DNA from 3 places in the Actinosynnema sp. NPDC023587 genome. Region 2 is predicted to be linked to each of the others. Evidence: riboswitches for the same ligand, from Rfam matches in the RefSeq annotation. Region 2 holds a riboswitch; each other region holds the start of a gene.
What was found. Region 2 has a riboswitch for thiamine pyrophosphate ahead of AB0G01_RS00080 (thiamine ABC transporter substrate-binding protein). Riboswitches for the same ligand answer to the same signal wherever they lie in the genome.
Positions count from the first base shown of each region.

Region 1 (9,474 bases), 320 kb from region 2:
GCGGCAGCCGCTGGGCGGCCGGGTCGCGGGCGCGGCGATGCGGGCCGTGCGCCGCCCCCGGCGCGCGGTCGACCCCGCCCAGGTCGCGGCCGAGGCCACCGGCCAGGGCGGACCGCACAAGCGGCGGGGCTGGCGACAGATCGGGCTGCGCCGGCACCACCGGCCCTGAGGGCCCCGGTTGGCCTAGGCTCGCCGTGTGATCACGCTGACCGCCCGCCTGTCGCCGTCCGCCCTCGACACCAGGCGCGGAGTCGTCCGGCTGCACCCCGAGGTGCTGGACGCGCTCGGGCTGCGCGCCTGGGACGCGGTGCGGTTGACCGGCTCGCGGGTCAGCTCGGCCCTCGCCGCCGCCGGTGACGCCGCACCCGGCGTGGTGCTGGTGGACGACGTGACGCTGTCCAACCTCGGCATCGCCGAGGGTTCGGAGGTCGTGGTCGCGCCGGTCGACGTGACCGGCGCGCGGTCGGTCACCGTCGCCGGCTCCCGGCTGGCCAGCACGTCGCTCACCCCCGAGACGCTGCGGATGGCGTTGACCGGCAAGGTCCTCACGGTCGGCGACGCGGTGTCGCTGCTCCCGCAGGACCTCGCGCCGCCGCCCGGCGTGGACGTGAGCGTGACCCGCCGCAAGCTGTCCCACGCGATCGGCATGACCTGGACCAACGAGCTGCTGACCATCACCTCGGTCGAGCCCGACGGCGGCCCGGTCGCCGTGCAGCCGTCCACCGTCGTGGGCTGGCGGGACGGCGCGCGCACGGGGGACGCGCCCGCCAGGTCCGTCGCCCTGGCCGGTCCGGCCGGCTCGGCGGTGCCGGCCCCGGCGGGTTCGACCGCAGCGGTGACCGCGCCGGTCGCGCCGACCGCCGTCGCGGAGGCGATCCCGGTGGCCGACCTGGTCGGCCAGAAGGACGCCGCCCGGCGGCTCGCCGAGTGGCTCGACCTGACCTTCAGCCACCCCGAGCTGCTGACCAGGCTCGGTGCCGCGCCCCGGCTCGCCGCGCTCGTCAGCGGCCCGGAAGGGGTCGGCAAGGCGACGCTCGTGCGGGCCGTGGCGCACAGCGTCGGCGCGAACGTGGTGGAAGTCGCCGCACCGAGCATCGCGGTGCTGGAGCCCGCCGCCACCGCCCAGCGGATCGGGGACGCCATCGCGGCGACCGAAGCGCCCGCCGTGCTGCTGCTGACCGACGTGGAAGCCCTGCTGCCCGCGACCTCGCCGCCCCCGGTGGCGACGGTCGTGCTCGACGCGCTGCGCGCGGCGGTCGTGGAGGCCGGGATCGCGCTGGTCGTGACCAGTGCGCACGCCGAAGCCGTCGACCCCCGGCTGCGCGTGCCGGAGCTGGTCGACCGGGAACTGGTGCTGCCGCTGCCGGACGGCGCGGTGCGCACCGAACTGCTGCGCGTGCTGATGCGGGACGTGCCGCTGGAGTCCGACGTCGACCTGGGCGCGGTCGCGGACCGGACGCCGGGGTTCGTCGCCGCCGACCTGATCGCGCTGCGCCGGGAGGCCGCCGTGCGGTCCGCGCTGCGCCAGCGCGACGTGCCGGAACCCCACGTGGCGCAACAAGACCTGCTGGGCGCGCTGGACACCGTGCGCCCCATCTCGATGTCCACTTCGGACACCCTGCGGACCGGCGGGCTGACGTTGGACGACGTCGGCGACATGACCGAGGTGAAGCAGGCGCTCACCGAGGCCGCGCTGTGGCCGTTGCAGTACCCGGACTCGTTCGCCCGGCTCGGCGTCGCGCCGCCGCGCGGGCTGCTGCTCTACGGGCCGCCGGGGTGCGGCAAGACGTTCCTGGTGCGCGCGCTCGCGGGCAGCGGACGGCTGAACGTGCTGTCGGTGAAGGGCGCGGAGCTGATGGACAAGTTCGTCGGCGAGTCCGAGCGGGCCGTGCGCGAGCTGTTCCGGCGGGCCGCCGAGGCGGCACCGGCGCTGGTGTTCCTCGACGAGGTCGACGCGCTCGCACCCCGCCGGGGCCAGTCGTCGGACTCCGGGGTGGGCGACCGGGTGGTGGCCGCGCTGCTGACCGAGCTGGACGGCGTCGAGCCGCTGCGCGACGTCATCGTGCTGGGCGCGACCAACCGGCCCGAGCTGATCGACCCGGCGCTGCTGCGGCCGGGACGGCTGGAGCGCCTGGTCTACGTGCCGCCGCCGGACGCCGACGCGCGGGCCGAGATCCTGCGGGCGTCGTCGCGCAACACCCCGCTGGCCGACGACGTGGACCTGGTGGCGCTGGCCGGCGAGCTGGAGGGGTACTCGGCGGCCGACTGCGCGGCGCTGATCCGCGAGGCGGCGCTGACCGCCATGCGCGAATCGCTGTCAGCGTCCGAGGTGACCGGCGACCACCTGGCGGCGGCCCGCGCGGCCGTGCGCCCGTCCCTGGACCCGGCGCAGCTCGCGGCACTGGCGGCGTACGCGGACGCGCGTTCGAGCTGACGACCACCGGCCGTCCGGTCCCGGCCACACCGCCGGGACCGCTCACGCCGGAGCCGGCCCCCGTCGGCCCGCCGCTCCGGCTACACCGACCTCACGCCCCGGCTCTGCCGGCCTTGCCGCCACAGCTCCGCCGCGCGCGTCAGACCTTGCCGGACGGGCCCGCGTAGTTGTTCGTGACGATGACGATGATCCCCGCCTGGGCGGACTCGATGCCGTCGAACCGGGGCTTCACCTCGGCCTTGAGCACCTGCCCGAGCTGCTGCGCGGACTGCTCCTCGTCCGTGCCCGGCCGGTAGTACACCGTGGTCAGCGGGATCTGGCCCTGCGAGTAGTTGCCGGTCTCGGCGACGTCCCAGCCGGCCCGGCGGATGTCGTCCGACGCCTGCGCGGCCAGCCCGCTGACCGTGCTGTTGTTGTACACCCGCACCGGGGGCTTCGCGGCGACCGTCACCGGGGGCGGCGCGCCGGTCGTCGGCGCGGGCGCGCCGGCCACCGTCGTCGAAGGCTGTGCGGTACCGGTACCCGGGGTCGTGGTCGTGGTCTGGGGTCGGTCGCTCGTGGACGTGCCGCCGGGCTCGCCGTCGGTCGTCGTCGCGCCGCTGGTCTGGCCGCCGGTCGTCGTCTGGCCGGCCGTCGCGGTGGTCGTGGGCGGCGCGCCCGCCTGGTCGTCGTCGCCGCCGGTGAACAGCGTGGCCACGCCGATCACCACGGCCACCGCCGCCACACCGATCAGGGCGTACCCCGCGGCGCGCGCGGGGTGGGCGGAACCCGCCGGTTCTGGGTTGGTCATGAGCCCTCGACACCCAGTCGCCGCGCCGCCCTGGCCCTGGCCCGACCGGACCGGGACCGCTGCAACCGCTTCACCAGCATGGGATCCGCCGCCAACGCCTCTTCCTTCTCCAGCAACGCGTTGAGCAGTTGGTAGTACCGGGTCGGCGACAGGTCGAAGAGCTCCTTGATCGCCTGCTCCTTGGCACCGGCGTACTTCCACCACTGGCGTTCGAAAGCCAGGATTTCCCGCTCCCGGTCGTTCAAACCGTCGTCCGGCCGATCCGCCGGCGCCAGTGCCTCTGCGGCGTCCACTCTGGGCTCCTCAGCCGTGCCTGCGCGTGGGTGCCATTACATCACGTGATCTTGGTCCGGGTCGGTTCATCAGTCGGCGCGTCACCGGTCCGTGCCGAACCGGCCGGCGGTCACGGATAAACTGCGGGCCATGGCAGTTCACCCGATCGTCATCGCCGGCGAGCCCGTGCTCCACCACCCGACCAAGCCGGTGGAGGTCTTCGACGAAGCGCTGCGCACGCTGGTCGAAGACATGTTCGAGACCATGGCGGCGGCGCACGGGGTCGGCCTCGCCGCCAACCAGATCGGGGTCGACCAGCGGGTCTTCGTCTACGACTGCCCGGACGACGAGGGCAACCGGTTCCGCGGCGTGGTGGTCAACCCGGTGCTGGAGACCTCGGAGATCCCGCTCGGGATGCCCGACCCGGACGACGACTACGAGGGCTGCCTGTCCGCGCCCGGCGAGACGTACCCGACGGGCCGCGCCCCGTGGGCGAAGGTGACCGGCTTCGACGGCGACGGCAAGCCGGTCGAGGTCGAGGGCACCGGCTTCTTCGCGCGCTGCCTCCAGCACGAGACCGACCACCTAGACGGGTACCTCTACCTGGACCGCCTGGTGGGCCGGCACAAGCGCGCGGCGCGCAAGATGATCAAGGCGAACGGCTGGGGCGTGCCCGGCCTGTCCTGGGACCCGGCCGACTCCGAGAACCCCTTCGCCGACGACGAGGACGACTGACCCTCTCCGGCGGACGCTCCCCGACCGTTCGCCGGCGACTGCTCTCCGTGTGGCTGCTCTCCGGGCGACCGCTCTCCGGGTTGACCGCTCTCCGGCCGCCACCCGGTGAAAACCGTTGGACGGCGGGGTGACGATGGCGGCATGTGGAGCAACCTGGCCGCCTTCGTCACGGCGTCCTTCCTGATCGCCCTGTCACCCGGCCCCGGTACGGCGCTGGTGCTGCGGCAGTCGGTCCGGGGACGCGCGAGCGCGCTGGCCACGGTGTTCGGCATGGAGGTCGCGGTCGCCGCGTGGGCGGTGGCGGCGGCGCTCGGGCTGTCCGTGCTGCTCACCGCGTCCGAGGTGGCCTACCACGCGTTGCGGATCACCGGCGCGCTGTTCCTGGTCTACCTGGGCGTGCGGGCGTTCCGCTCGGCGGGCCTGCCACCGCCGGAGGCACCGCCGACCGGTCACGCGTTCCGCGCGGGCCTGCTGGTCAACCTGGCCAACCCCAAGCTGGGCGTGTTCGCGATCTCGTTCCTGCCGCAGTTCCTGCCCGAGGGGGGCGGCCGGGGCGTGCTGCTGCTGCTCGCGCTGGTCTGGGTGGCCGTGGACACGGCGTGGTACCTGATCGTGGTCGGCGTCCTAGACCGGGTCCGGAGCCGGCTCGCCCGCGCGCGGGTGCGGCGGGTCCTGGAGCGCGTCTCCGGCGGTGTCCTCGTCGCGCTGGGCCTTCGGCTGGTGTTCGACCCGCGCTGACCGCCGCCAGGGGAGCTCGGGCAGGCCGGCGAGCTCGACGTGCGTGGTGCACAGGGCCAGGTCGGCGTACCCGCCCGCGATCACGTGGGCGCGGAGGCGCTGGACCTGGCCCACCGTGGGGAGTTCGCCGACGAGCAGGAACGGCAGGAGCAACCGCCAGGCGCGGACCACGGCCGGTCGACGTCGGTGCGGCGCGCGAAGCACGGCCCGTGCGACGCGTAAGGCGTGTTCCCCGGCCGTGATGGCCTCGGGAAAACCGGCGTGGTCCCACGACCACCGCACCGCCTCGGCCATCGCGCACCGAACGCAGTCCACGGGCCCCGCGCCGAGCTCGGTGCCGCAGTGCGAGCACGAGACGAGCGTCATCGCCCAGTCGGTGCACGTCCACGGGTGCCGCCCGACCTCGTCGGCGAGGACGAGTTCGGCCAGCTCACGTTCCCCCGCGCCGCCCTCGGTGAGCTTCTCGGCGGCGAGCAGCTCCTGCCAGTCGAGCAGCCAGTACTGGTCCACGAGCTCGGCGCAGAACCGGCACCCGGGATACCCGCGCCCGGCGAGATCCCCGCACGAAGGGCACGGCGAAACGCCAGCGGGGCGCGCCACGCGCCGCGCGCCGGGCGGGAACGGCTGGTGATCAGCCACGCGGTGAAAGGTACGCGCAAAACCGCCCGCTTGGCATCCCACCTGCCCGGCATCCGCACACCCCTCGTCGAACCCGCACCGAACACCCAGCCCCTCCCCACGCCATCAGGCGCACTCGCCACCCAACCGAGTGATCAACCCCGAAAAACGTACGGAAACACTGTTGCCGATACTCGGTTTGTATATCGAGCCGCGAACCACACCCCATCGACCAACACCCCTCCCGCACCCCCACAACTCCCCCACCCACCGCACCCCTCCCCCGTCCCTCTCCGTCCCTCCTCCACCCGGCCACGCCGCCCCCGCCTGCCGCCTGCCTGCCCCCGCCAGCCACCCGCCGGCCCTAGCCAGCCGCCCGCCAGCCCCGCCTGCCGGCCCCCTATGGCCGCACCGCCTGCCCGCCCCCGCCTGCCCGCATCGCCAGGCCCACGCCACCGGGCCCACGCCACCGGGCAGCACCCGGTCCAGCTCTGCCGGGTGCGCCGATGGCCCGCGCGACAGGCCCTCGCCCTCGGCGAACCGGCCATTCCAAGCACGCCACCGGCGAACAGGTCCCGGGTCTCAAATGTCAGGCCCCGGATCTCAGTCCCCGGATCTCAGGTCACAGGTCCCGAGTCTCAGGTCCCGAGTCTCAGGTCTCAGGTTCCGAGCCCCAAGCCCCAAGCCCCAAGCCCCAGGCCCCAGGCCCCAGGGTTTTGGGTGACCGCTCGGTGTCGCAGGCGAGTGGTCGGGACGGTGGTCCCTTGGCATCGACACGGCCACGTGGCTATGGTCGGCAGGACAACTCAACATCGCGGGAGCTCGCACCTCAGCGGGCTGAGAGGGCGGCTGGAGAGATCCGGTGCCGCCGACCGCCTGAACCTGACCGGGTAATGCCGGCGTAGGGAGGAATGTCGTGACGGCACTTGACGACCGTTCGGTGAAACCCAGCGTCACCACGGGGCCGATCTCCGGCTCGCACAAGGTCTACCGCGAGGTGGCCGATGGCGTGCGGGTCCCGTGTCGCAGGGTGGAGTTGACGAACGGCGAGCACGTCGATCTCTACGACACTTCCGGTCCGTATACCGACAGCGACGCCACCATCGACGTCCACAGTGGACTTCCCGCACTGCGCGCGGACTGGGTCGCCGCGCGTGAGCCGGTCAACGGGGCGGTGACCCAGCTCGCGTACGCGAAGGCCGGGATCATCACGCCGGAGATGACCTACGTCGCGGCGCGCGAGAACATGAGTCCCGAGTTCGTGCGCGAGGAAGTGGCCATCGGCCGCGCCGTGATCCCGCTCAACCGGCGGCACCCCGAAGCCGAACCGATGATCATCGGCAAGAAGTTCCTGGTGAAGATCAACGCGAACATCGGCAACTCGGCCGTCTCCTCGTCGATCGAGGACGAGGTGGAGAAGATGGTGTGGGCCTCCCGGTGGGGCGCGGACACCATCATGGACCTGTCCACCGGCAAGCGCATCCACGAGACGCGCGAGTGGATCATGCGCAACTCGCCCGTCCCGATCGGCACGGTGCCGATCTACCAGGCCCTGGAGAAGGTCGACAGCGATCCGGCGAAGCTGTCCTGGGAGGTCTACCGGGACACCGTGATCGAGCAGGCCGAACAGGGCGTCGACTACATGACCGTGCACGCGGGCGTGCTGCTCCGGTACGTGCCGCTGACCGCGCGGCGGGTCACCGGGATCGTGTCGCGCGGCGGGTCGATCATGGCCGCGTGGTGCCTCGCGCACCACCGGGAGAGCTTCCTCTACACGCACTTCGAGGAGCTGTGCGAGATCCTGCGCACCTACGACGTGACGTTCTCGCTCGGTGACGGCCTGCGGCCGGGTTCCATCGCCGACGCGAACGACGAGGCCCAGTTCGCCGAGCTGCGCACGCTGGGCGAGTTGACGCACATCGCGCGCTCGCACGACGTGCAGGTGATGATCGAGGGTCCCGGTCACGTGCCGATGCACAAGATCGCGGAGAACGTGCGGTTGGAGGAGGAGTGGTGCGGTGAAGCGCCGTTCTACACCCTCGGGCCGCTGGCCACCGACATCGCGCCCGCGTACGACCACATCACGTCGGCGATCGGCGCGGCGCAGATCGGCTGGCTGGGCACGGCGATGCTCTGCTACGTCACGCCGAAGGAGCACCTGGGCCTGCCCAACCGGGACGACGTGAAGACCGGTGTGATCACCTACAAGATCGCGGCGCACTCGGCCGACCTGGCCAAGGGGCACCCCGGCGTGCAGGACTGGGACGACGCGTTGTCCAAGGCGCGCTTCGAGTTCCGGTGGGAGGACCAATTCAACCTGTCCCTCGACCCGGACACCGCGCGCTCGTTCCACGACGAGACGCTCCCGGCGGAACCCGCCAAGACGGCGCACTTCTGCTCGATGTGCGGGCCGAAGTTCTGCTCGATGAAGATCACCCAGGACGTCCGGCGCTACGCCGAGGAGCACGGCCTGTCCACCGTGGACGCCATCGAGGCGGGCATGGAGGCGAAGTCGACAGAGTTCGCCGACCAGGGCAACAAGGTCTACCTGCCGGTGGTCGACTGATGGCGGTGACGCCGCCGCGCGTCCTCACCATTGCCGGGTCGGATTCCGGCGGTGGTGCGGGCATCCAGGCGGACCTGCGGACGCTGTTCGCGTGCGGGGTGCACGGGATGACCGCCGTGACGGCGGTGACCGTGCAGAACTCGCTGGGCGTCACCGGGTACACCGAGATCCCGCCGGAGGTGGTGGCCGCGCAGATCGAGGCGGTCGCGACGGACATCAGCGTGGACGCGGCGAAGACCGGGATGCTGGCGTCGGCGGCGATCATCGAAGCGGTCGCGGAAGCGTGCGACAAAGTCCACATAGGACGGTCGATCCCCTTCGTGGTCGACCCTGTGGCGGCGTCGATGCACGGGGATCAGCTACTCGCCGATGCGGCACTCGAAGCCCTGCGCACCGAGCTCTTCCCCCGCGCGACGGTGGTGACGCCGAACCTGGACGAGGTGCGGTTGCTGACCGGCATCGAGGTGCGCGACCACGCGGACCAGCGCAAGGCGGCAGAAGCGCTGTACGAGTTCGGGCCGCAGTGGGTGCTGGTCAAGGGCGGGCACCTGTGGGACGACCCGGGGTGCCTCGACGTCCTGTACGACGGCAAGTCGTTCATCGAACTGCCGGGCCCGCGCTACGACGTGAAGCACACGCACGGCAGCGGTGACACGCTGGCATCGGCGATCACGTCCCGGCTGGCGCGGGGCGAGGACGTGCCGACGGCGGTGCGGTTCGGCAAGGAGTTCATCATCCGCTCGGTGGCCGCCGCGTACCCGCTCGGCGGGGGCGTGGGGCCGGTGTCCCCGTTGTGGCGCTTGGGGAACGTCTAGCGGGCGGACAGGTCGCCGGGGCTGCCGGTCAGGACTACCGTGGCGGTGTGGACCGCGAGAAGGTGGACCTGACCGGTGCCCCGGAAACGATGCTCGCCACGCTCTACGGCCGGGCGCTGGACAGTCGTGCGGCGAAACCCATCCTGAACGACAGGGCGGCGGCCGAGGCGGTCGCCCGGATCGACTACGACTTCCGCAAGGCCGGGATCAGCGCCGTCACGGCGTCGGGCATCGCGATGCGCGCGAAACACCTGGACGACTGGACTTCCGGTTTCCTGCGGGCGAACCCGTCCGCGACCGTGCTGCACCTGGCGTGCGGGCTGGACACTCGCGCGCAGCGGCTCGCGCCCGGTGACGGCGTGCGCTGGGTGGACGTCGACTACCCCGACGTGGTGGCGCTGCGCCAGAAGCTGTTGCCGCCCCCTGACGGGGACTACCGGCTCGTGGCGTCGTCGGTGACGGACGAGGCGTGGCTGGAGGCGGTGCCCGCCGACCGGCCGGCGGT
Region 1 covers NZ_JBFABG010000001.1:338,151-347,624, forward strand. Annotated here, with positions in the region: gene pssA (CDP-diacylglycerol--serine O-phosphatidyltransferase) at 1-169, shown strand, start outside; gene AB0G01_RS01685 (AAA family ATPase) at 197-2,434, shown strand; gene AB0G01_RS01690 (LytR C-terminal domain-containing protein) at 2,574-3,224, opposite strand; gene AB0G01_RS01695 (DUF3263 domain-containing protein) at 3,221-3,517, opposite strand; gene AB0G01_RS01700 (peptide deformylase) at 3,648-4,232, shown strand; gene AB0G01_RS01705 (LysE family translocator) at 4,374-4,970, shown strand; gene AB0G01_RS01710 (hypothetical protein) at 4,857-5,609, opposite strand; TPP riboswitch at 6,393-6,515, shown strand; gene thiC (phosphomethylpyrimidine synthase ThiC) at 6,505-8,154, shown strand; gene thiD (bifunctional hydroxymethylpyrimidine kinase/phosphomethylpyrimidine kinase) at 8,154-8,969, shown strand; gene AB0G01_RS01725 (class I SAM-dependent methyltransferase) at 9,017-9,474, shown strand, end outside.
Region 1: linked by a shared signal. The riboswitch ahead of thiC (phosphomethylpyrimidine synthase ThiC) and the one ahead of AB0G01_RS00080 (thiamine ABC transporter substrate-binding protein) in region 2 are both predicted to bind thiamine pyrophosphate.

Region 2 (9,474 bases):
CGCCCCCGCCTCCCGCAGCAGCCGCGCCAGGTCCACCGCCAACGACTCGCGCAACGCCCGGTCCAGCGCGGACAGCGGCTCGTCCAGCAGCAGCAGCCTGGGTCGGGGCGCGAGGGCGCGGGCCAGCGCCACCCGCTGCTGCTCCCCGCCCGACAGCTCGGTCACCTTCCGGCGCTGGTACCCGCCGAGTCCGACGAGTTCGAGCAGTTCCGCGACCCGCTTGTCCCGCGCCTCCCGCTCGACCCGGCGCATCCGCAGCCCGAACGCCACGTTCCCGGCGACGTCCCGGTGCGGGAAGAGCTGCCCGTCCTGGAACACCAGGCCGAACCCGCGCCGGTGCACGGGCGTCCCGGCCAGGTCCGCGCCGTCCCACGTCACGGTCCCGGCGGACGGGGCCTCCAGCCCGGCGACGGTCCGGAGCAGCGTGGACTTCCCGCACCCGGACGGCCCGAGCAGCGCCACGACCTCGCCGTCCCCGACCGCCAGGTCGACCTCCGACACCGCCGCCACGTCCCCGTACCGGACGCTGATCCCGTTCAGCCCCAACGACATCTAGAACTCCCCGCCGGCCGGCACCCGCAGCCGCTCGATCAGCAGCACCGCCGCCGTGGTCACCACCATCAACAACGCGCACGCCGCGTACGCCATCTGGCTGTTCAGCTCCCCCGGCCGCGCCATCAGCCGGGCGATCACCACCGGCAGCGTCGGCGCGTCCGGCCGGGCCAGGAAGCTCGTCGCCCCGAACTCGCCGAGCGCCACCACGAACCCGAACCCGGCCGCCGCGACCAGCGACCGCGACGCCAGCGGCAGGTCCACTTCGCGCCACACCCGCCACGGGCTCGCGCCCAGCGACGCCGCCGCCTGCCGCAGCCGCTCGTCCACGGCCCGCAGCACCGGCAGCACGATCCGCACGATCAACGGCGTCACCACCAGCGCCTGCGCCAACGGCACCAGCAACGGCGAGGTCCGGAAGTCGCCCGGCAGCGCGTCCATGGTGATCAGGTAGCCGAAGCCGACCGTCACCGCGGACACGCCCAGCGGCAGCATCAACGCGGTGTCCAGCGCCTCGGCGAACCACGACCCGTGCCGGCGCAACCCGACCAGCACCACGGCCGACACGACGCCGACCACCAGCGCCACCAGGGTCGCGTCGGTGGCGACCCGCACCGAGTTCACCGCCGCCTGCCACCCGGACACGGCGAGCGTCCCGCGCTCCCCCGTGCCGGCCAGCGCCCGGTACCCGGCCAGGCTCCAACCGTTCGCGGTGGACAGCGAGCGGACCACCAGGCCCACCACGGGCAGCAGCAGCGCGCACACGACGAGCCACGCCGTCGCGACCACGCCCCACTCGCCGCCGACCGGCCGCCGGGTGCTCTCCACCCGCAGCGACAGCGCCTTCTCCCGCCGCCGACGGGCCGCGCCACCCAGCAGCAGCACCGCGAGCACCGCCGCGAACTGCAACAACGACAACGCCGCCGCGCCCGACAGGTCGAACAGCTCGACCGTGCGGAGGTAGATCTCGGTCTCCAACGTCCGGTGGCGCGCGCCGCCCAGCACCAGCACCACGCCGAAACTGGTGGCGCAGAACAGGAACACGACCGACGCCGCCGACCCGATCGCGGGGGCCAGGGCGGGCAGCACCACGGAGGTGAACGCGCGCGGCCGGGACGCCCCCAGCGCCCGCGCCGCGTCCTCGGCCCGCCGGTCGACCTTCGCCCACAGCCCGCCGACGGTCCGCGCGACCACGGCGACGTTGAAGAACGCGTTGGCCAGCACGATCGGCAGCACCCCGCCGTCGGGCCACAGCGCCCGGAACGCCAACCCGACCACCACGGTCGGCAGCACGAACGGCACCATCACCGCCGCCCGCACCACGCCGGAGCCGCGCACCCGGCACCGGGCCAGCAGGAACGCCACCGGCAGGCCGGTGAGCAGCGCCAACGCCGTGGCCGCCGCCGCCTGCCCCAGGGTGAAGCCGATCAGCCCCCACGTGCGCGGGTCGACCAGCGCGGGCCACACGCCGCCGTCGCCCAGGCCGAGACCGATGATCGCGAGCACGGGCCAGGCGAAGAACACCCCGAGGAACGCCAGCGGCAGCAGGGCCGCGAGCGTCCAGCCCAGCCGCGCGCCGGGCCGCCGCCGGCCGGACGGGGGTCCGGCCGGCCGGGTCGCGCGGTCAGCGGTCAGCCCTGGACCAGCGTGCGCCACTGCTGGACCCACTGCTCGCGGTTGGCGTCCACCTGGTTCGCGGGCAGGGTGCGGGCCTCCGCCGGCAGGGGTGCGGCCTTGGTCCACGCCTCGGGCAGCGCCACGCCCTCGCGGGAGGGGTAGACGTACATCTTCCCGGGCACGTCGGCCTGGAACTCCTCCGACAGCAGGAAGTCCACGACCTTGCGCGCGTCGTCGGCGTTCTTCGCGCCGTTCAGCACGCCCGCGTACTCGACCTGCCGGTAGCAGGTGTCGAGCAGCGCCTTGGTGCGCGGGGTGCCGTCGTCACCGATCTCGGCGGACGGCGAGGACGCGTAGGACACCACGGCCGGGCGCGGCCCCTTGCCGCTGGAGCCGGAGAAGTCCTGGGTGTAGGCCTCCTCCCAGCCGCTGACCACCTTGACGCCGTTGGCCTTCAGCTTCGACCAGTACTCCGCCCACCCGGACTCGCCGAACTCGTCGATCGTGCCGAGCAGGAACGCCAGGCCCGGCGAGGACGTGGCGGGGTCCTCGACCACCAGCTTGTCCTGGTACTTCGGGTCGACCAGGTCGGCGTAGGACTTCGGCTCGCCCAGGTCCTTGAAGGCGGCGACGTCGATGTTCACGCACACGTCGCCGACGTCCACCGCGTGCAGCCGGTTCGGCGGGTCGAGCTGGTAGCGCTGCGCGCCCTGGCCCGCCTCGGGCGAGGCGTGCTCGGCGAAGACTCCCTCCTTCAACGCGCGCGACGCGAAGGTCGAGTCGACGCCGAACGCGACGTCGCCGAGCGGGTTGGCCTTGGTGAGCACCAGCTTGTTGGTCAGCTCGCCGGCGTCGCCCGAGGCCAGCGGCTTGACCGTGATCCCGGTCTCGGCCTTGAAGGCGTCGAGGACCTCTTGCGTGACCCCGAAGGAGTCGTGGGTGACCAGGGTCACCACCCGCTCGCCGGGCGGCGGCGGGTCCCCGGCGGTGACGGAGCACGCGGTCAGCGCGACCCCGGTGACGGCGGCGGTCAGCACGCGTCGAAGCATCATCTCTCCCTACACCGGCATGACCCGGATCAGGTGCGGACGGTCGAGGGCTTGCGAGCCCTCCTCTCAGCCCGGCGCAACACCGGACTCCCGTGGTGACCTCGCACCCTACGCGACGCGGTGGGACGATCGAGGACATGGCCGAGCTGCTGACCGACGATCAGGTGACCGCTGCCCTGTCCGCCCTGCCCGGGTGGACCGCCCAGGACGCCGCGCTCGTGCGCACGGCGGAACTGGCGAGCTTCCCGCACGCGATCCAGGTGGTGAACCGGGTGGCGGAGATCGCGGAGAACGACGACCACCACCCGGACATCGACATCCGGTGGCGCACGCTGACCTTCCGGTGCAGCACGCACTCCATCGGCGGGATCACCGCCCTGGACGTGTCACTGGCGGGCGAGATCGACGGCGTGCTCGACGCGCTCGGGTGACGTCCGCCGCAGCGCGACGGCGATCGCCACCAGCGTGAGCAGACCCACCGCCGGGTACACCCAGCCGAGCAGGGAGAGGTACCAGGGGCGCGGGATGATCCAGATCGATTCCTGGAGGATCAGCAGGATCGAGATCAGGTAGCTGCCGATCGCCAGCAGCCACGCCCACGCCGCAACCGTCACCAGGCGGTGCCGGGCGGTCCCGTGGACCAGCCACAGCAGGGCCGGGATCGCCCACACCCAGTGGTGGCTCCACGAGATCGGCGACACCAGCAGCCCGAGGAACTGCACGGTGACCAGCGTCGCCAAGGTGTCCCCGGCCTTGACCGCGGAGTGCAGCGCCCACGCCGCGAGCCCCACCGCGACGAGCGCGCCGACCAGGTAGACCGGGCCGGTCTGCACGTCGTAGCCGACGGTCCGGGACAGCGCGCCGCGCAGCGACTGGTTGATCGCCGACCCGACCGGGCCGACCCGGGTGGCGTCCCCGAGCAGCTCGAACCAGAACTGGTGGGACTGGCGCGCCGAGAGCAGGTAGCCGAGCCCGACCGTGCCCGCGAAGGCGGCGACGGACCAGGCGGCGGCCTTGAAGTTGCGGGTGACCAGGAAGTACAGGCCGGTGATCGCCGGCGTGAGCTTGATCCCCGCCGCGATGCCGACGCCCGCGCCGCCCGCCCACGAGCGCGCGCCGACCACCGTGCCGAGGAGCAGGGCGGCCAGGACCAGGTTGATCTGGCCGTAGTTGAGGGTGGTGCGGACCGGCTCGACCCAGACGAACAGCGCGGTCCACAGCATCGCCCGGCGCGGGTCGCCGCTGCCGACCAGGGTCAGCGACTTGCGCACCACGAACCACAGGCAGAACAGGCAGAGGAGCTGCCAGACCCAGCGCGAGGCTTCCCACGAGATCCACGACAGCGGCAGGAACAGGAACGCCGCGAACGGGGGGTACGTGAACGGCAGGGCGAACTTGTCCGAGAACTCGCTGAGCCGCCACTGGTAGAGCTCGCCGGTGAACAGCTCGGGCGAGCCGTTCCGGTAGACCATCAGGTCGATCATGGTCATCTGGGTCTGGAACGCCACCATCACCAGGTGGCCGGCCAGCGAGAGCCCGAACAACCACGGCGCGACGGTGAGGACCCGAGCCTCGACAGCTCGCAGGTTCACAGCCTGTACCTCCACGATCGTGTGAATTGCACGACTACCGGGCCACGAAACCGGGTACTCGGACGTCAAGACGAGTGGGAGATCAACGCAAGGGGATTCGCATGACCGCCGACATCGTCGTGTTCACCGTCGCAGCACTCGGAATGCTGGCCACCGCCGGGGGCGTGTTCGCCCTCGCCCGGCACAGCCGCAACCACGTGCGCTGACGCCGTGACCATCTGACATGGCAACCAGGGGCCTCCCGACGCACATCGTCGGGGGGCCCGTTCGTTCCGCGAAGGGCCCCGCACGCGGTCGCGGGAGGCCCTTCGCGGACCGGGTCAGACGTTGAAGCGGAACTCCACGACGTCGCCGTCCGCCATCACGTAGTCCTTGCCCTCCATGCGGACCTTGCCCGCCGCCTTCGCGGCGGCCATCGAGCCCGCTTCCACGAGGTCCGCGAACGACACGACCTCGGCCTTGATGAAGCCGCGCTCGAAGTCGGTGTGGATCACACCGGCCGCCTGCGGGGCGGTCGCGCCCTTCGGGATGGTCCACGCGCGGGACTCCTTCGGGCCCGCCGTGAGGTAGGTCTGGAGGCCCAGGGTGTGGAACCCGGCCCGCGCCAGGCCGTTCAGGCCCGGTTCGTGCTGGCCGATGGACTCCAGCAGCTCGCGCGCCGACTCCTCGTCCAGCTCCAGCAGCTCGGCTTCGACCTTGGCGTCCAGGAACACCGCGTCGGCGGGTGCGACCAGCTCGCGCAGCTCCTCGACCTTCGCGTCGTCGGTCAGGATGCTCTCGTCCGCGTTGAACACGTAGAGGAACGGCTTGGTCGTCAGCAGGCTCAGTTCGCGCAGCAGCTCGCCGTCCACTTCGGACTGCGCGTGGAACAGGGTCCGGCCGGAGTCGAGGATCTCGCGCGCCTTCACCGCGGCCTCCAGCGCCGGGCGGCGGTCCTTCTGGGTCCGCGCCTCCTTCTCCAGCCGGGGCACGGCCTTCTCCAGCGTCTGGAGGTCGGCGAGGATCAACTCCGTGTTGATGGTCTCGATGTCGGACGCCGGGTCCACGCGGCCGTCCACGTGCACCACGTCCGAGTCGTCGAAGACGCGGATGACCTGGCAGATGGCGTTCGCCTCGCGGATGTTCGCGAGGAACTTGTTGCCCAGTCCCGCGCCTTCGGACGCTCCCTTCACGATGCCCGCGATGTCGACGAACGACACCACGGCGGGCACCTCGCGCTCGGAGCCGAAGATCGCCGCCAACGTGCCCAGGCGGGAGTCCGGCAGCGGCACCACGCCGACGTTCGGCTCGATGGTCGCAAACGGGTAGTTCGCGGCCAGCACGTCGTTGCGCGTGAGGGCGTTGAACAGGGTGGACTTGCCGACGTTGGGCAGGCCGACGATGCCGAGGGTCAAACTCACGGTGGGTGAGTCTACGCGCCCGGACGCCGTGTCCGATTCCCGCGAGACCGCTGGTGCCGGCGGTGGCAGAGTGAGGGCCATGCTGCTCGACGCCGAACGCGCCTACCGGGCCGTCGCCGCCCGCGACGCCCGCTTCGACGGGTGCTTCATCCTCGCGGTGCGGACCACCCGGATCTACTGCCGACCGTCCTGCCCGGCGGTCACCCCCAAGCAGCGCAACGCCGAGTTCTACCCGACGGCCGCCGCCGCGCAGTCGGCCGGCTACCGGGCGTGCCGGCGGTGCCTGCCCGACGCCGTGCCCGGCTCGCCGGAGTGGAACCTCCGCGCCGACCTGGCCGCCCGCGCCATGCGGCTGATCTCGGACGGCGTCGTGGAGCGCGAGGGCGTGCCGGGCCTGGCCCACCGGCTGGGCTACTCCGAGCGCCACCTGACCAGGGTGCTGACCGCCGAGCTCGGCGCGGGACCGCTGGCGCTGGCGCGGGCCCACCGGGCGCACTCGGCGCGGCTGCTGATCGAGACGACGGACCTGTCCTTCACCGACATCGCGTTCGCCGCCGGGTTCGCCAGCGTCCGCCAGTTCAACGACACCATCCGCACGGTGTTCGCGTCCACGCCGTCGGACCTGCGCTCGGCGCGGTCGGTGGTGGGCGCGGCGGGCCGGATCACGCTGCGCCTGCCCTACCGGCCGCCGTTCGACGCGCCGGGGCTGCTGGCGTTCTTCCGGGCGTCCGCGATCCCGGGCGTGGAGCACGTGACGGACACCACCTACGCCCGGTCGCTGCGCCTGTCGCACGGCCAGGCGACGGTGATCCTCGAACCCGCCGCCGGGTACGTCTCGTGCTCGCTGCGGCTGACCGACCTGCGCGACCTGGGCAGCGCGGTGAGCCGGGTGCGCCGGCTGCTGGACCTGGACGCCGACCCGCAGGCCGTGGACGAGTTCCTCGGCGGCGACCCGGAGCTCCGCCCGCTGGTGCTGTCCCGGCCGGGCGTGCGGGTGCCGGGCAGCGTGGACGGGGCGGAAACCCTGCTGCGCGCGCTGGGCCACGGGTCACCCGGCGAGCCGCTGGACGTGCCCGACGGCGAGGTCACCCACCTGTACCCGGAGCCCTCGGCGGTCGACTCGCCGGTGGCGGCGGCGCTGGCGGACGGGCGGCTGGTGGTGGACGTCGGCCGGGACGTCGACGAGCTGCACGCCGAGCTGGCCGCGTTCCCCGGTGTCGGCCCGGAGCTCGCGCGGTACGTCGTGATGCGCGTGCTCGGCGCGCCCGACATACCCCTGACCACCGACAACGCGGCGTGGCGTCCTTGGCGCTCGTACGCCGCCATGCACCTGAGGAGGACCGCTTGAGCACCGCACACACGTCCACCCTGGAGACCCCGATCGGCCCGTTCACGGCTGTCGTCGCGGCCGACGGGGCCGTCCTGGCCAGCGGCTGGACCGCGTCCGTCGACGACCTGCTGCCGCAGGTGTCGCCGTCGCTGCGGCCGACCGCGCTGACCGAGCACCGCGACCTGGGCCAGGTGACCAGGGCGGTCCGCGAGTACCACGCGGGCGCGCTGGACGTCATCGCCGAGGTCCCGGTGCGCCAGCGCTCCGGCGAGTTCCTCCAGCAGGCCTGGGAGGCGCTGCGCGGGGTGCCGGCGGGCAAGCCGGTCAGCTACGCCGACTACGCGCTGCTGGCGGGCCGCCCGGCGGCGGTCCGCGCGGCGGCGACGGCGTGCGCCCGCAACGCGGTGACGCTGTTCGTGCCGTGCCACCGGGTGATCCGGACCGGCGGCGCGATCGGCAACTTCCGCTGGGGCGCGGACGCGAAGCGCTGGCTGCTGCGCCACGAGGAGCGGGCGGCGTAGCGGTCACCCCAGCCTGCCACAGGGGTACGACAGCCCGGCCCGCACCGGCCGCCGACCTGCGCCGACCCGCATACCGGGTTGGCGCGGGCCGGGTTTGCGGGTTCCCTGGGGACATGACTCCGGTGCTGATCGGGGTGGAGAACATCTCCACGCCCAAGTGGGCCAGGATGGGGCGGCGGGCCGCGTCGGTGAGCCTGGGCAAGGCGTTGCGCAGCCTGCCCGCCGCGATCCGGGTGGTCCTGCGGCTGGCGTGGCGGACCTCGCCCCGGTCGACGCTGCTCGCGGGCGTCGTGCACGTGCTGTCCGGGTGCGTCACCGCGTTCGGGCTGCTGGCCACGGCGGACGTGTTCTCCGCGCTGCTGCGCGACGGCCCGACCCCGGACCGCGTGGCGGCGTCGCTGCCCGCGTTGGCGGTCGTGGTGGGGTCTTACGCGGCACGGGCACTGCTCGACACCGCCGTGGCCGCCGTGGAGAGTTCCTTGCGGCCACGGGTCACCCGCGCCGCCAACGACGAGGTGACCGCCGTCCTGGTGCGGGCCGACCTGCTCGCGTTCGAGGACGCCGACTTCCGCGAACTGGCCCGGCAGGGCGGGCGGCGCGGGGTGCGGAGCCTGGAGAACAGCCTGCGCTACCTGGCGGACCTGACCTCCTCCTGCATCACGATGGTGGCCGCCGTGATCACGGTCGGGCTGCTCAACCCCTGGCTCGCGCCCGCGCTGCTGCTCGCCGCGCTCGCGAACGCGTGGGCGTCGGCCAAGGTGTCGAAGCTGCGCTACGAGCACTTCCTCGACTCGGTGACGCGCAACATCCGCAAGAGCGTCGTGGAGGAGGTGGCGACCTACCGCGAGTTCGCGCTCGAACGGCACGCGCTGACGTTGCAGGAGCAGTTGCTGGGCGAGCACCGCCGGATCGCGGATTCGCTGGTGGAGGACGAGATCCGGGTGGCGCACCGGACCAACCTGGTGCGGCTGACCGGGCGGGCGCTGGCCGGGCTGGGCACCGGGATCGCGTACGGCGTGCTGGTCCTCCTGCTGCACACCGGGGGCATGGAGCTGGCGCTCGCGGGCACCGCCCTGCTCGCGATGCGCACCGGGTTCTCGTCGCTGTCGACCACCACCCGCGCGGTGAACTCGCTGTACGAGGACTCGTTCTACCTCGACTTCTACCGCAAGCTGCTGGTCGAGGGCGCGGAACGGGCGCAGGGCTCGTCGACCGTCCGGCCGCCGGCGGACCCCGGGCTGATCACGCTCACCGACGTGTCCTTCACCTACCCCGGCAAGGAGGTCCCGGCGCTGGACGGGGTGACCCTGTCCGTGCGGCGCGGCGAGGTGGTCGCGCTGGTCGGCGAGAACGGCTCCGGCAAGACGACCCTGGGCAAGGTGCTCACCGGGTTGTTCCCGGCGAGCGCGGGCA
Region 2 covers NZ_JBFABG010000001.1:13,721-23,194, forward strand. Annotated here, with positions in the region: gene AB0G01_RS00070 (ABC transporter ATP-binding protein) at 1-552, opposite strand, end outside; gene AB0G01_RS00075 (iron ABC transporter permease) at 553-2,100, opposite strand; gene AB0G01_RS00080 (thiamine ABC transporter substrate-binding protein) at 2,184-3,218, opposite strand; TPP riboswitch at 3,206-3,322, opposite strand; gene AB0G01_RS00085 (4a-hydroxytetrahydrobiopterin dehydratase) at 3,356-3,649, shown strand; gene AB0G01_RS00090 (mannosyltransferase) at 3,605-4,810, opposite strand; gene ychF (redox-regulated ATPase YchF) at 5,131-6,210, opposite strand; gene AB0G01_RS00100 (AlkA N-terminal domain-containing protein) at 6,290-7,558, shown strand; gene AB0G01_RS00105 (methylated-DNA--[protein]-cysteine S-methyltransferase) at 7,555-8,061, shown strand; gene AB0G01_RS00110 (ABC transporter ATP-binding protein) at 8,175-9,474, shown strand, end outside.

Region 3 (9,474 bases), 340 kb from region 2:
GTACAGCGACTGGAACTCCGGGTCCGCGGCGTTCGCGGCCTTGAGCTTCTCGATCGCGGACACCCACTCGTCGCGGGACTTGGGGGCTTCCGCGATGCCGGCGGCCTCGAACAGGTCGGTCCGGTAGATCACCGTGCGGTTCGCGGCGTAGAACGGCATGCCGTACTGCTTGCCGTCCCAGGTCAGCGAGTCCTTGAGACCGCCGAGCCAGTCGCCACCGTTGAGGTTGGAGACGTCGCCGCTCAGGTCGAGCAGGGTCTCCTCAGCCGCGAACTTCGCCGTCTGGGTGTTGCCCAGCTCGATGACGTCCGGCGGGTTGTTGCTGCTCAGAGCGGTGGTCAGCTTCTCCTGGATGCCGGTCCACTTCTGAACCTCGTACTTGACGGTGACGCCGGAGTTAGCTTCCTGGAACTCCTTGTTCAGCGCGTCGGTCAGGGTGGTCGGCGCGGAGCCGTCCATCAACCAGACCGTCAGCGTCTTGGGTTCACCGGAGTTTCCAGTGTTGCCGCCGTCGGTGCTCGTGCCACAGCCGGTCACGGCCACCGCGAGTGCGGCGGCACCTACGGCCAATCCTCTCCAGCCCTTCACGTGTGCGCCCTTTCGAATTGCCCGGTCCCAGTGACCGGAACGCCTAAAGTGGTGTAGACCAATGCGGCCTAGAGTGTGCCTCGCCACAGGGCATGTCAAGGACGTTGCCGAGACGTTGCAAAGTCATCGGATCAATATCCTGACTCTTGTCGGGGGTTCTGGCGCACGATCCGACGTGGACAAGGCATCCTGTGCTGGGAGCGCCGGCAAGGTCGAGGAGGAAGGCAATGCTGGAGACGAGCCCTGCATCTGGCATCGACGCCAGGACTCGCGCGCAGCGCGAGCCGAAGTACTGGGGACTCAAGCGGCACCTGCTCGACCTGCTGCGCGCGTTGCCACCGGGATCACCGATCCCGACCGAGCGTTCGCTGGCGGCCGAGTTCGACGTGTCGCGGACCACGGTGCGGCAAGCGCTTGCGGAACTGACGGTCGAGGGCCGGTTGCTGCGTGTGCAGGGAAAAGGCACGTTCGCGGCGGAACCCAAGGTGGCGCAACGGCTTCAGCTGTCGTCGTACACAGAGGACATGAAAGCCCAGGGCAGGCAGCCCTCGTCGCGCCTGATCGAGGCGTCCGAGATGCCCGCCGAAGCCGAGCTCGCCCGGCTGCTGGGGGTGCGCGCGGGGGCCAAGGTGCTGCGCCTGCACCGCCTGCGGCTGGCCGACGGCGAGCCGATGGCCATCGAGACCACGCACCTGGCGCTGGGCCGCTTCCGCGGCCTGCGCCGCTACCTCGCACCCGGTGCCTCGCTGTACCAGGTGCTGCGGGAGAGGTTCGGCGTCGAGATGGGTCACGCCGAGGAGACTATTGAGACCGCGCTGGCTTCGCCCGAGGAGGCGGAGTTGCTGGGTGCGGACATCGGCCTGCCGATGCTGCTGCTGTCCCGGCACTCGTTCGACACGGAGGGCAACCCGGTCGAGTGGGTCCGCTCGGTCTACCGGGGGGACCGCTACAAGTTCGTGGCCAGGTTGAACCGGCCGGTGGACTGAGAGCGCGACAACCGGCCGAGCAGCACGATGGCCGGGTGGCGGACACGGTCCGGTGCGGAACTCCGCGCGCACGGGCCGTGCTCGCGACGACCGTCCCCGGTCCGGGGATGGCCGTGATCGACAGCACCGTGGTCTGGTTCGGCGCTGCGTCCCTGCTCCGCGGGCTCGCGCCGAACACCGGCCCGGCCCGTCCTGGCGCGGGTGCCGCGAGGGGCCGGCGGTGTGCTGCCCACCCCGGTTCGCCGGCGCTCACCCACTCCGCATTCGTGCGGGACGACCGCCGGTCTGCGGACTGCCGGCGCAGGCGTGCTCGTGGCGGCCCGCTTTCCCGGTGAACCTGCCGGTCGCGGTGCCGTGCGGGTGGCCCCGGCGCGTCGGTGCGCGCCCGAAGCCCGGGACGCCGGACCCACCGATCGGCCGAACGTCACCGGGGCAGTTGTCGGAGCTCTGGGTCTCGCGGGTCTCACCGGCGCGCTGGTCGAGGCACCCGTGCGGGGCCCGGACGCGGTGGCCGTCGCGGTGATCGTCGCGGCCGGCGTCGCGGGTGTCGCGGGGCTGACCGCGTTCGTGCCGCTCCAGCCCCGGGGCAGGGACCCCTGATCCCACCCCCGGTTGTTCGAAAACCGGACCTTTGCGCTGGCCAACGCCCTGATCTTCCTGGTCTGCGCGGCGCTGGGCGGGGTCGTGGTGCTGATGGCCCGCCGGCTCCGGGCGTCCCTCGGCTGCTCGCCGCCGGCGGCCGGTCCGACCGGCCCGCCGATCACCTCGACCGTGCTCGCGCCGGCCGCCCGGCCAGGTCGGCCGGCCCAGCGGATCGGGTCGAAGATCCAACTATTCGTCGGACCTCTGCTCGTGGCGGTCGGAATGCCGTTGCTTCGGAGAGCCGAACCGGGAGCGGGGTGCCCGGACGGGGTGCTGCCCGGGGTCGTGGTGCCCGGCCCGGCGGTCGTGGTGGCCCGGTGCGGTGCGGGTCAGCCGGCGAGCAGCCGGAGGTACGCGGCGGGGTCGACGTTGCCACCCGACACGACCGCGACGGTCCGCGCCGGCCAGTCCTCCCGCGCCAGGTAGGCCGCGACCGCGACCGCCCCGCTGGGTTCCGCCACGAGCCGCGACCGGCGCGCCAGTTGCCGGACCGCCTCCCCGATCTCCTCCTCGGTCACCGTCACGATGTCGTCCACCAGGGCCCGGACGTGGGCGAACGTCAACTCGGACGGCTCGGCCCGCAACCCGTCCGCCGACGTGCGCTCCCGGTCCGCCGCCGGCCAGCGCACCAACCGCCCGGCCCGCAGCGACTCGGCCGCGTCCGCCGCGACCTCGGGTTCCACGCCGACCACCCGCGCCGCCGGCCGCAGCGCCTTCACCGCCGCCGCCACCCCGGAGATCAGCCCGCCCCCGCTGACCGGCACCAGCACCACGTCGACCGAGGGCGAGTCCTCGACCACCTCCAGCCCCACCGTGCCCTGCCCGGCGATCACGTCGGGGTGGTCGAACGGCGGGATCAGCGTCGCCCCGCGCTCCTCGACCAGCTCGTGCGCCCGCGACTCGCGCCGCGCCATCGGCACCAGCACCACCTCCGCGCCCCACGCCCGGGTGGCCGCGATCTTGATCGCGGGCGCGTTCTCCGGCACCACGATCACGGCCGGCACCCCGAACGCGTGCGCGGCGAACGCGACCGCCTGCGCGTGGTTCCCGCTGGAGTACGCCACGACCCCGCGCGCCCGCCGCTCGTCGGACAGCCGGGCCAGCGCGTGGTACGCCCCCCGGATCTTGAACGCGCCCACCGGCTGGAGGTTCTCCGGCTTCAGGGACAGCCGGTCGTCGAACCGGAGCAAGGGTGTGCGCACGACCGCCGGGGCGATCAGCCCGGCGGCGGCGCGGATGTCGGCGAGCGTCACGAGTGCCATGAAGACGATCCTCGCCCCGGGCGGGTCGCCCGCGCCGGCGACTTTGCCCGCGCGGGTCCGTCAGGGTCGCTGTGCCGGCCTGTCCCCACTGTGGGCCTCGTCACAATTCGACCTGCCGGTCGGGTACTCGGGCCCGTCGTGCCCTCTTCCCCTGCGGAGCGCCGGCCGATCCGGGTGCACCGAACGGCCGACCCGGGGAGAACACCACGTCACCCACGACCAGCACCACACCTGAACCGACGCCGACCACGGCTCATCGGGTGCGGCGACACCGTCACAGAGCGGACCGGCCACTACTCCGAGCGAAATCGGAGCACCTCCGGTATCACTCTTTTGGCCTAGCGGTGTTCACACTTGGAGGCGGTGAGTGGTCGAAACCCTTACTTCTGGCAAATCAGCCCAAATCGGTGATCGTCTCACTACCTTGAGTGAGAGTTAACTGTCAAACGCTACACAGCGCAGTCAAATGGTCGTGAGCTGTGACACACTCGGCCCTCGGATGGCCCGCAGCGTCATAGGTAACAGGGTCATAACGTCGCTCGAACGGGCGAGTACCGGTCGGTAGAGACCGAGAAAGGGGGCGCTGTGCGGAGGCTGCGAGCGGCGTCCACCCGTACCGGGTTCGACGCGGTGGAGACACCGGGCACGACGGCGAAAAGAAAAGGGGTGGGGCGACCCCTGCCGCCGCCCCACCACCCGTCCCCCTAGAGCCCCCGAGAGCGGTCCCTGCAACCAGGCTCTCGGGTCCCCTGCACCCGAAGATGAGGGAGACGCCTGAATGAACCGCACGAATGCGGCCCGCCTCGCGGTGGCTGCCTTGCTCGCCACCGGCACGGCTTCGGCTCTCAGCGTACCGGCGATCGCGGACCCTGCCGCCCCCCTCGGGGCAACCTCCTCGGACACGGAGAGCTACCCGGCAGGGTTGCTCCAAGCGGTGCAACGCGATTTGGGCCTAAACGCCGAGGAAGCACGCGTCCGACTGGCCAACGACGCCAGGTCGGGTGAACGCGAGGCGAACGCGCGAACTGTGCTGGGCGACACATTCGCCGGGGCGTGGATCAACCCCGAAACCGGCGTGCTGACCGTCGGTGTCACGGACAGTGCCAAGGTCGACGCCGTCCGTGCGGTCGGCGCGGAGGCCGAGGTCGTGCCCTTCTCGCACCGTCAGCTCAACGGCACGAAAGCCGCGCTGGACACCCTCTCCGCACCGGTCTCGGTGACCGGCTGGCGGGTGGACGACGCGAGCAACACCGTCGTGGTGGAGGTCAACCGCCACACCCGCGACGCGGCGGCCGACGCGTTCGTCGCGACCGCCAAGTCGGTCGGCACGGCCGTGCGCGTGGTCGAGGTGGACGAGTCGCCCACCCCGCTCTACGACACCCGGGGCGGCGACGCGTACTACATCGGCGGCGGTGGCCGCTGCTCGATCGGCTTCGCGGTCGGCGGCGGCTTCGTGACGGCCGGGCACTGCGGCCGGACCGGTGCCTCCACGACCGGTGCCAACCGGGTTTCCCAGGGCACGTTCCGGGGCTCCTCGTTCCCCGGGAACGACTACGCCTGGGTGGCGACCAACTCCAACTGGACCTCCCGCCCGTGGGTCAACCGCAGCGGCTCCAACGTGATCGTCAAGGGCGGCACGGCGGCGGCCGTGGGCGCGCAGGTCTGCCGCTCGGGTTCCACCACCGGCTGGCGCTGCGGCACCGTCCAGGCCAAGAACTCCACGGTGAACTACCCGCAGGGCTCGGTGTCCGGCCTCACCCGCACGAACGCGTGCGCCGAACCCGGCGACTCGGGCGGCTCGTGGGTGGCGGGCACCGGCTTCGGCCAGGCCCAGGGCGTGACCTCCGGCGGGTCGGGCAACTGCTCGTCCGGCGGCACGACCTACTTCCAGCCGCTGAACGAGATCCTCAGCGCTTACGGGCTGCGGCTGACCGTCGGCTGACGTCCGGGGTGGCGCGCGGGACCTCCCTGCGGACCGCGCACCACGAGCGGAACACCCCTCGGGCCCTCCCCCCTCGCCCGAGGGGTGTTCCTCGTCAGCCGAACTGCACCGACCGCTTGGACAGCCCGTACCAGAAGCCGTCCACGGTGGTGGTCGCGTCCTGGCCGGCGCTCGCGCCCAGCGACACGAACAGCGGCGCGAAGTGCTCGGTGCGCGGGTGCGCGATGCCGGCGGCCGGTGCCTTGTGCCGGAAGTCCAGCAGGCCGTCCACGTCCTCGGCGGCCAGCGCCCGGCCGGCCCAGTCGTCGAACTCGGCCGACCACTCCGGCGGCCGGTAGTCCGGTCCGACGCGCATGTCCACGCAGCTCAGGTTGTGCGTCATGAACCCGCTGCCGACGATCAGCACGCCCTGCTCGCGCAGCGGGGCCAGCTTGCGCCCGACGTCGAACAGCCGGCGCGGGTCCAGGGTCGGCATCGACATCTGGAGCACCGGGACGTCCGCCTCCGGGAACATCTCCTTCAGCGGCACGTACGCGCCGTGGTCCAGGCCGCGCGCGGCGTCCCGGGCCACCGGCTCGTCGACCAGCGCCTCGACGTTCGCGGCGAGCTCGGGCGCGCCCGGCGCGGCGTAGGTGACCTCGTAGTAGCGCTGCGGGAAGCCCCAGAAGTCGTAGGTGAGCGGCGCGGTCGTGGTCGCGCCCAGGGTGAGGGGTTGTTCCTCCCAGTGCGCGGACACGATGAGGATCGACTCCGGGCGCGGGAGCGTCGCGGACCACGACGCCAGCTCGCCGGTCCACCGCTCGTCGTCGGCCAGCGGGGGAGCCCCGTGGCCCAGGTACAGCACAGGCATCACCCCGCCGACTGTACGCCCTTTAGTTGAATTTTCAACCAGGCTGCGGCGGCCCGGGGGTCGTCGGCCGCCGTGATCGCGCGCACCACCACGACCCGCTCCGCGCCCGCCGCCAGGACCTCCGGCAGCCGGTCCCGGTCGATGCCGCCGATGGCGAACCACGGCCGGTCCGTCGTCCCGGCGGTCGCCCGCACCAGGTCCAGCCCCGGCGCGGGCCGACCCGGCTTCGTCGGCGTCGGCCAGCACGGGCCGGTGCAGAAGTAGTCCACGCCCGGCTCGCCCGCCGCCGCGCGCGCCTGCCCGACGTCGTGCGTCGACCGGCCGATCACCACCTCGTCGCCGACCACCCGGCGGGCCAGTGGCACCGGCAGGTCGTCCTGGCCCAGGTGCAGCACGTCGGCGTCCACCGCGAGCGCCACATCCGCCCGGTCGTTCACCGCCAGCAGCGCGCCGTGCCGCGCGCACGCCTCGGCCAGCACCTCCAGCGCCGCGATCTCCTGCTTGGCTTCCAGTCCCTTGTCCCGCAACTGCACCACGTCCACGCCGCCCGCCAGCGCCGCGTCCGCGAACTCCGCGAGGTCCGGGCGCGCCGGCGTGCAGAGGTACAGCCGCGCGTCGGCGAGCCGCCGCCTGATCTGGGTTCCGTCGAGTCCTGGCACGGCCGCACGGTAACCGCCGGCCGGAATCGTGCGCTACGGTGGACGTGGTCCGCACGGGAGCCCGGAGAACACCGGGCTGAGAGGGAGCGTGGTTCGCTCCGACCGTCGAACCTGATCCGGGTCATGCCGGCGCAGGGAGCGTGAATGCCTTGGTGAGCACGAGTGGGGTGACCGTCCTCGGCGGCGGTGTCATCGGCCTGTCCGTCGCGTGGTTCGCCGCGCGCGACGGGTTCGCGGTCGAGGTCGTCGACCCCGGTTCGCCGCACGGCGGTTCGTGGGTCGCGGGCGGGATGCTCGCGCCGATCACCGAGGCGTGGCCCGGCGACGAGGACGTGCTGGCGCTGGGCGTGGAATCGTTGGCCCGCTGGCCGGCGTTCGCCGCCGACCTCGGCGTCGCGCTGAGCCTGGTCGGCACCCTCGCGGTGGCCACCGACGTCGCGGACGGCGAAGTCCTCGACCAGTTGCGCGCCCACCTGGAGAGCCAGGGGCGCTCGGCCACCCGGCTGACCCGGCGCGAGCTGCGCGCGGCGGAACCGGGCCTCGGACCGTCCGTCCGAAGTGGACTCTCCGTGCCGGGGGACCTCTCGGTGGACAACCGCGACCTGCTGCGCGCACTGCGCGCCGCCTGCGCGCGGCACGGCGTCCGGTTCGCCACCGAGTCCACACAGGACCACGAGATCACGGTCATCGCCGCCGGCGCGTGGAGCCGCGACCTGCACCCCCTGCTGCGCGAGGTGATCCGGCCCGTCAAGGGCGAGATCCTGCGCCTGTCGGCCCGCCCCGGCGCACTGCCACCACCCCGGCACACCGTGCGCGCGCAGGTGTCCAGCCGGCCCGTGTACCTCGTGCCCCGCGCCGGCGGACTGGTCCTGGGCGCGACCCAGTACGAAGCCGGGTTCGACCCGGACGTGACCGTCGGCGGCGTGCGGGACCTGCTGCGCGACGCGGAAGTCGTGTGGCCGGCCATCGCCGAGTACGCGCTCACCGAGTGCGCCGCCGGCTTCCGCGCCGGCAGCCCCGACAACCTGCCGGTCGTCGACTGGCTCGAACCCGGCGTGCTGGCCGCCACCGGCCACCACCGCAACGGCCTGCTGCTCGCGCCCGTCACGGCGCGGCGGGTGCTCGACCTGCTCCGCGAAGGGGGAACCAGGTGAAGGTCCGGGTCAACGGGGAAGAACGCGAGCTGGCCGACGGCGCGACCGTCGCGACCGTGCTCGACCTGCTCGGCGCGCCGGCCTCCGGGGTGGCCGTGGCGCTGGACGGCGAAGTCGTGCCGCGCGCGGCGTGGCCGTCCACCACCGTGCCGGCCGGGTCCGCCGTCGAAGTGCTGACCGCCGTGCAAGGAGGCTGACGTGGACGACCCGCTGATCATCGCGAACCGCGAGTTCGCCTCCCGGCTCGTCATGGGCACCGGGGGAGCGGCGAACCTGGCGGTGCTGGAACGCGCGCTGGTCGCGTCCGGCACCGAGCTGACCACCGTCGCCCTGCGGCGCGTCGACGCCACCGGCGGCGGCGTGCTGGAGTTGTTGCGCCGCCTGGGCATCGCCGTGCTGCCGAACACGGCGGGCTGCCGGGGCGCGGCCGAGGCCGTGCTCACCGCGCGCCTGGCCCGCGAGGCGTTGGAAACCCACTGGGTCAAGCTGGAAGTCGTCGCCGACGAACAAACCCTGCTGCCGGACCCCGTGGAACTCCTCGACGCGGCCGAGCAGCTCGTGGACGACGGCTTCGTCGTCCTCCCGTACACCAACGACGACCCGGTCCTCGCGCGCCGCCTGGAAGACGTCGGCTGCGCCGCCGTCATGCCCCTCGGATCGCCCATCGGCACCGGCCTGGGCATCCGGAACCCGCACAACATCGAACTCATCGTCGCCCGCGCCGGCGTGCCGGTGATCCTCGACGCCGGCATCGGCACCGCCTCGGATGCCGCGCTGGCAATGGAACTCGGCTGTTCCGCTGTGCTGTTGGCCACTGCCGTGACCCGGGCCCAGGACCCGCTCCGGATGGCCGCCGCGATGCGCTCGGCCGTGGAAGCCGGCAGGTTGGCCCGCTTGGCCGGCCGGATACCCCAGCGGTTCTGGGCCCGTGCGTCCAGCCCTGCGCCGGACGCCTGATCCGTTGCCACCCGACGGGCGATGACCGAGGCGCAGGGCATGATGGATGCTTCCAGGTCCACCCGTCGTGCACGCGAGTAGGAGGCCGCTGTGGCTGCCGACCAGGTCGAGGACGCCACCGCCCGGCTGTTCCTCGCGATCGGCAGGCTGTCCCGCTTGCTGCGCCGCACCGGTTCCCCGGGACTGGGCCCCGGCGCGGTGTCCGCGCTGGCGACCCTCGCCCGCTGCGGTCCGATGCGGCTGGGCGACCTGGCGGCCAAGGAGGGCGTGGCACCCCCCACCCTGTCCCGCATCGTGGCCGCGCTGGTCGAAGCCGGCTACGTGAAGCGCGACCCGGACCCGCAGGACGGCCGGGCGTGGCTGGCCACCCCCACCCCGGAAGGTGAAACCATGGTCTCGGGCGTCCGCTCGGCCCGCGTGCACGAGTTGCAGCG
Region 3 covers NZ_JBFABG010000001.1:349,320-358,793, reverse strand. Annotated here, with positions in the region: gene AB0G01_RS01795 (sugar ABC transporter substrate-binding protein) at 1-588, opposite strand, end outside; gene AB0G01_RS01790 (GntR family transcriptional regulator) at 816-1,574, shown strand; gene AB0G01_RS01785 (hypothetical protein) at 1,935-2,174, shown strand; gene AB0G01_RS01780 (hypothetical protein) at 2,187-2,642, shown strand; gene AB0G01_RS01775 (threonine/serine dehydratase) at 2,546-3,478, opposite strand; gene AB0G01_RS01770 (S1 family peptidase) at 4,413-5,420, shown strand; gene AB0G01_RS01765 (class III extradiol ring-cleavage dioxygenase) at 5,515-6,270, opposite strand; gene thiE (thiamine phosphate synthase) at 6,270-6,929, opposite strand; TPP riboswitch at 6,973-7,084, shown strand; gene thiO (glycine oxidase ThiO) at 7,082-8,083, shown strand; gene thiS (sulfur carrier protein ThiS) at 8,080-8,280, shown strand; gene AB0G01_RS01745 (thiazole synthase) at 8,282-9,040, shown strand; gene AB0G01_RS01740 (MarR family transcriptional regulator) at 9,131-9,474, shown strand, end outside.
Region 3: linked by a shared signal. The riboswitch ahead of thiO (glycine oxidase ThiO) and the one ahead of AB0G01_RS00080 (thiamine ABC transporter substrate-binding protein) in region 2 are both predicted to bind thiamine pyrophosphate.